DNA from 2 places in the Streptococcus sp. KHUD_017 genome. Region 1 is predicted to be linked to the other one. Evidence: predicted binding sites of a transcription regulator. Region 1 holds the regulator's gene; the other holds the start of a gene.

Region 1 (3,417 bases):
AATTTCTCCATGTACTCACTCATATCAAAGCGGATAAGGGCAGATTCGTCATCAAAGAGGACTTCTGCCAAAGCCTTAGCCAATTCAGTTTTACCAACACCAGTTGGTCCTAAGAACATAAAGGACCCAATTGGACGTTTGTTATTGCGAATACCTGATTGATTTCGGCGAATGGCACGACTGATACTAGAGACAGCTTGTTCTTGTCCAATCACACGTTTGTGCAGTTCAGCTTCAAGATTGAGATACTTCTTGGCATCCGTTTGTGTCAATTTTTGAACTGGAATACCTGACAAGCGACTCAAGGTTGTCAAAATATCAGATTCTTTTACTACATCTTTGTAAACAGGTGCTTCCTGCTCTTTTGAAATGAGCTGCGCTGCTTGCTTCCATTTGCCATCCATCAAGGCCTTGTCAGCTGCTGTTAAACCTGACTCATCTGATTTCACATGTTTCGATTTGTTTTGGACTGTCGCTGCTGCTTCATCCAAAAGGTCAATCGCTGAGTCTGGCAAGTGACGGCTTGTCAAATAGCGATGCGCCATTTTAACAGCTGTTTCGACAGCATCATCTGTAATTTGGACATGGTGGTGCTTCTCATAGGTTGCTTTCAAGCCTTGTAAGATAGCCATACTGTCAGCCACGCTCGGCTCTTCAATCATCACTTTTGCAAAGCGACGAGAAAGGGCTGCGTCTTTTTCGATATGTTTTTGATACTCTTCCTGAGTAGTTGCTCCAACGGTTCTCAGTGTTCCACGTGCCAAGGCAGGTTTCAGGATATTAGCCGCATCCAAGGTCGAGTCAATCCCACTTCCTGAACCCATAATGGTATGAAGCTCATCAATAAAGAGGATGACCTTGCCATCTTCCTCGATATCTTTGATGATATTGTTCATACGTTCTTCAAAATCCCCACGGAAGCGAGTTCCTGCAACCACATTCATCAAGTCAAGCTCTAGAACACGCATCTTAGCCATTTCAGCTGGTACATCTCCATTAGCAATTCGCTGCGCAAGGCCAAGTGCCAAAGCTGTTTTACCGACACCCGCATCTCCAACTAGAACAGGATTATTTTTAGTTTTACGACTCAAAATTTGAATCATACGAGAGATTTCCTGGTCACGTCCGATAACTGGCTCTAATTTGCCTGAACGAGCTTGCTCTGTGAGATCATGAGTGTAATCTTCCAAACCGCCACTTGGAGTTTGAGGCATACCCATCATATTGGCCATAGAATTTTGCTTATCTGCTACTGAGCGATGGCGCTGACGTAGAGCCTTCAAATCTTCCTTTGTCCAACCAGCACGCGCTTCAAGGCTACGTCGAAGTCCAGCAATTTTGACTTGGTCCTTCTGATCTTCATAAGAAAAACCTGCTTTTTCCAAAATGCGAGTAGCTAAAGCATTACCGTCATGCAAGATTGCGTAGAGAAGGTGCTCAGTCCCCAATGCTTTTGCATGTACAACGGAGGCAACATGTTCCGCCTCCAACATCAAGACGTTTAAACGATAAGAAAAAGGGAGTTCCTGATAATCTTCCTTGTGGCTATAGTTGGCCTCTGTTAATTCAACAGCGACCTCCTCTAAACGATCAATCTCATACGGGAACTCGTTCAAAGTTGCTCCAGCAACACTGTAGCTATGATTAGCCATAGCAATCAGTAGGTGCCAAGACTCCAGGTAGTCTGCTCCAAAGCGACTCGCCACTAGAAAGGCACTGTCTATACATTCTCTCAATGCTTTTGAATATTTCATGTCGTTTTATTTTCCTTTTCTATCTACTTCATGCAATATCTGACGAAGCATATTGGCACGAATATAATCAGCTTCCTCGCCCAAAACACGATCTGAGGCCGTTGCAACTAACAGATTCATCTCCTGACGAGTCAAGAGTTCTTGTTCAAGTAAAAGTTTTAAAACATCTTCAAAGATGACTGGGCTAACTTCTTCACCTACTGAATACAATAAATCACGGAGCATTTCATGGTGGTTTGAGAATTCAATTCGGCCAATTCGAATATAGCCCCCACCACCACGCTTACTCTCAACTAGATATCCTCTACTCTCTGTAAAACGAGTTTTAATCACATAGTTAATCTGGCTAGGTACCACTTGAAAGGTATCCGCTAGCTGGCTTCGTTGCAATTCTACGATACCAGATTGTTCTAAAATTGCCTTGATATAGGCTTCAATATGATCCGATGTATTTTTAAATTTCATAGCTTGCTACCTCCTTCGTAAACTTTGACTATCTTTGACTATACTATCATTTACGACTCTATAAGTCAAATTTTTAGGGCTCAAGCCTTGAAAATACTGACTTTTAAAAATAGCTATAGATAACAAGCAATTCCCATTTCATTTTCTATTCTACAATTATGTTATAATAACAAAATTACACCTAGCTTTCAAATCCTTTGAAAGTATGTTATTTATGATCAAATCTAAGAAATATTTCGTAAAGTCTAGAAAAATAAAACTTCGGTATCATTAATGGTATACCGAAGTTTTTTGGTAGTGTGAATTTTTCACAGTTTTTTCTACTATAGTTCATATTCTATCACTGAGAGAAAAAATCTCTCCAGTAAGGATTTTCTCTATCAAAAATTCTAACTTCTTCTTCAGTCATATTGTGAGGATAATCACGAAAAAGGTTATAAATTTTTTTCTGGTCAAAGCTGAATAATATTTCTCCTCTAACATTTATCTTATCAATCCACCAAACTTTTGACTCTTCACTATCTTTGTAAAAATCACTGTACCCTTCAAGATTAGACTCCGAAAAAATGGGTTCATCTATTTCATCTGTTTCATCGAATGGGTCTTGTTTGCTGTAGTCATTTAGTTCATTATTTAACATCATTTAATCACTTTTTGTTATCTCTTAAAATCAGCACCAGGTAAAAGATTTCTCGCTTGGTAATTCGCCTCTATCCCACATCTGCTTCACTGCTCCACGAGCCTTGTTTGCATAATAGGGTGCCCCAAGTTCTTTATCATAATTTGACTCGATAGCAACTGTAACTTCACCAGTGCGCTCATCAATCTCAATCAAACCTGGGTCACGATTTTCTGGAATATACCAATATCCTAAAATACTAGAATTGAAAATTTTAATTAGTTTCAACATTGCTTTTTCCTACATACTATATTTTCCAAAGAAGTTCAAGTCATTTAGTACCACACAACTTGCCCTGATTCTTTCAAGCTACCGTCTTCATTTTTTAGATTTATAATACATTTTGACACATTGAACGGATTGATTGCTATAGTTTCTATGCAAAACGCTATGATTGACTATCCGATAGCGTAAATACTGCCACTTTATTCATCAATTCATCCTCTGTGTAGTCAATTGCAAATGTATTCATTTCAAAAAAAGATTTTGGTGGAGTTGAATCCACAAAAGGGAGACTAT
Region 2 (3,417 bases), 420 kb from region 1:
GATTGCATCAAAGTCTTTATCTTTGATTTTTGTCAAAGCTGCTTGGAAGTCTGTATCTCCTGATACAAATGTTTCGTCTGCTACGATTTCACCTGTGAATGAATCACGGAAAGATTTTGCAATACCTTTAGCGTAGTCACTTGAGTTATCTGTATACAAGACCACTTTCTTAGCGTTCAATTTGTTTGAAACGTAGTTTGAGATGATTTTTCCTTGGAAACTATCTTGGAATGTTCCGATGAAGAGGAAATCTTGACCTTTTGTCAAACCATCTTGAGTAGCACTTGGAGAAATCAATGGAACTCCAGCTTGTGTAGCATTTGCTACTGCTGCTGCAGTCGCACCTGAAGTCGCAGGTCCTACGATAGCTGCTACCTTAGATTGAGTCACAAGGTTTGTTGAAACAGAAGCAGCTTCAGCAGTTTCAGATTTGTTATCTTTGTCGACTACTTCGATTTGTTTTCCATCGATACCACCTGCTGCGTTGATTTCATCAACTGCAAGTTGAGCACCCTTTTGCTCAGAAGTACCGTAAGATGCTACAGCACCAGTTTCTTCGAAGTTGAAACCAATTTTTACAACTTTTTCATCAATTGGGTTACCAGTTGTGTTTGAAGCTCCTGACTTCACTTCCCCACAAGCTGCTAAAAGAGCTGTACTTGCAAGAGCTACAAGTGACAATGCAAATTTTTTCTTCATGTTTATCTCCTTTTAATGTTCAATTTAAATTACATGTTAAGAATATACCGAATTATCAGAAAATTGTCAACAAGTTTCTCTCACTTTTTTAAATGATAACGTTTTCGCTTGTTTTATATAGGTTTCCAACGAAAGGAGTTTCCAATTCTTGGATATGACAAACTCTCACTTTCTTGATAAATTTCTCTTTTCCTAGACGGTTTACCAGCTCTTCTACTTCCTCTGTTGGGACATAAAGTTGTAGGTAACGATGTTTTTTTGAGTGGTAACAAATATCACCATAATTTGCGAGTTTTTTAGCATCGCGATTATAGTATAAATAGATAATCAGACCAGACCGATTCTCTTTTTGAAACATAATTCAACTTCCTTCTAACAATCTTCCTTCTATTATATCAAAAAAAACAAGCTCAGTCGAGCTTGCTTTAGTAGTTTAATTCAAAGAATTATTAGCCATAATTTCGTCAATAAAACCGTAGTCAAGAGTTTCTTGAGCGCTCATCCAGTAATCACGTTCAGCATCTTTATGAATTTGCTCAACAGATTTGCCAGAATTATCTGCTAGGATTTGCTCCAAAGTCTTACGGGTTTTAAGTAAGTGTTCAGCAGCGATGGCCATATCAGTCTGCTGAGTACCACCACCTGTACCACCCATTGGTTGGTGAATCATGTATTCTGCATTTGGAAGCATGAAACGTTTGCCCTTTGCTCCACTTGATGCAATGACAGTCCCCATTGAGGCTGCCATTCCCATAACGATAGTTTGGACATCTGCCTTGATAAAGTTCATAGTATCAACGATTGCCAAACCAGCTGATACAGAACCTCCAGGCGTGTTTACATAAAGGTAAATATCTTTTGTACTATCTTGGGCATCCAAGAAAAGTAATTGGGCGATAACTGAGTTTGCCATATTGTCTTCGACTGGTCCAGTCAACATGATAATGCGGTCTTTAAGAAGACGTGAGTAAATATCATACGAGCGTTCTCCACGACTTGTTTGTTCAATAACTACAGGAATCATTCATTTCTCCTTTTGATTTCTAATTTCTTTGTTAATAGGATTATTATATATCCTTGGTCAAAAAAGGTCAAATTTTTGCTCTATCCTACTAACAGATACAAAAATTTAACCTCCTTTCAAAACTAAGACTAGGCTTTAGTCTCAATATCACTTTAGAATCTTATTTTGTTCCGAACAAGCGGTCTCCAGCATCTCCAAGACCTGGAACGATGTAACCATGTTCGTTCAAGCGTTCATCCAAAGCTGCTGTAAAGATTTCTACATCAGGGTGTGCTGCTTGAAGTGCCTTCACACCTTCTGGAGCTGATACAAGGCAGACAAACTTGATGTTTGAAGCTCCACGTTTTTTGAGGGAGTCAACAGCCAAAATCGCTGATCCACCTGTTGCAAGCATAGGATCAACTACAAAAATTTGACGTTGGTCAATATCTTCAGGTAATTTTACCAAGTATTCTACTGGTTGAAGGGTTTCTTCGTCACGGTACATACCAATGTGACCAACTTTTGCTGCTGGAACCAAACTCAATAGTCCATCAACCATACCAATACCTGCACGCAAGATTGGGACAATCGCCAATTTTTTACCAGCCAACTGTTTTTGAACTGTTTTTGTGATCGGTGTTTCGATTTCTACATCTTCAAGTGGAAGATCACGAAGCACTTCATATCCCATCAACATTGCAATCTCGTCTACTAGTTCACGAAAAGCTTTTGTAGAAGTGTCAGTGCGACGCAAGATTGATAATTTGTGTTGAATCAGTGGATGATTAATAACTTCAAGTTTTCCCATTTTCAGAATTCCTTCTTTCAATTTATTCTTCTTATTATATCAAAAAATGGTTTAAAAAGCTTTCTAAACCATTTATTTTTTTATAATTTCTAGATTAGGTGAGCCTCTTGGAGAGCTGCCTGCACTGTTTCAAGTGGTAGGTGAGTTAATTCTGTTCCCTTTTCTTGATAAAGGTGTTGGGCATAGTCGTCCATACGGTATTGGTTGATATAAACAACACGCTCACAACCTACCTGAAGCAGTTGTTTTGTACAGTTGAGGCATGGAAAATGAGTAACGTAAGCTGTAAAGCCTCTAGGAACTCCACGTTCGGCTCCTTGCAGTATAGCATTCACTTCTGCATGAAGAGTGCGGACACAGTGGCCTTCAATCACCAGACAGTCATGATCGATACAATGCTCTGTTCCTGATACAGAACCATTATAGCCTGTTGAAATAACCTTGTTATCCTTGACTAAAACAGCTCCTACCTTGGCACGTTTACAGGTTGAGCGATTGGCAATCAATAGGGCTTGAGCAGCAAAATACTCATCCCAAGCTAGTCTTTTTTCTGTCATAGCATTTCTCCTCATGTTTTATTTTTTGAAAAATGGCAGGCGTAGATCTGCGATTTTTTCAGCAGGAACCTTCATCCCATCCTTGATCCATTTAAGCAAGACCGATACGATGGCCGAACTCCAAAAAGAATGCAGGTAAGAACTGACACCTTTTGATTTCCCATAGTATTTTTCTAGAAATTCTTGCATGGCTTGCACAAAGATTTTTTCTAAGTGATAGTCTAGGGCAAGCTGAATAACCTTGGCTTCTTTCTTGGCTTCTCTAAAGAGGTGAACCCATACGAGATAAAGGTCTGTTTTAACATCGTAATGACTCAATTGCTCCATGATATTATGGACGCTACGTT

Evidence for each region. The regulator CtsR, encoded in region 1, represses protease genes until heat stress. The targets are predictions, from matches to a motif close to TTGGTCAAAAAAGGTCAAANA.
Region 2: the regulator CtsR is predicted to act here: its motif matches at 1,777-1,797, upstream of clpP (ATP-dependent Clp protease proteolytic subunit ClpP).

What each region holds. Positions count from the first base shown of each region.
Region 1 is NZ_CM142175.1:1,726,192-1,729,608, forward strand. It holds gene ACVAMZ_RS08590 (ATP-dependent Clp protease ATP-binding subunit) at 1-1,754, opposite strand, end outside; gene ACVAMZ_RS08595 (CtsR family transcriptional regulator) at 1,761-2,219, opposite strand; gene ACVAMZ_RS08600 (DUF7675 family protein) at 2,560-2,862, opposite strand; gene ACVAMZ_RS08605 (hypothetical protein) at 2,890-3,129, opposite strand; gene ACVAMZ_RS08610 (hypothetical protein) at 3,287-3,417, opposite strand, start outside.
Region 2 is NZ_CM142175.1:1,306,453-1,309,869, forward strand. It holds gene ACVAMZ_RS06465 (ABC transporter substrate-binding protein) at 1-699, opposite strand, end outside; gene ACVAMZ_RS06470 (YlbG family protein) at 788-1,057, opposite strand; gene clpP (ATP-dependent Clp protease proteolytic subunit ClpP) at 1,133-1,723, opposite strand; gene upp (uracil phosphoribosyltransferase) at 1,884-2,513, opposite strand; gene ACVAMZ_RS06485 (deoxycytidylate deaminase) at 2,603-3,070, opposite strand; gene ACVAMZ_RS06490 (TetR/AcrR family transcriptional regulator) at 3,089-3,417, opposite strand, start outside.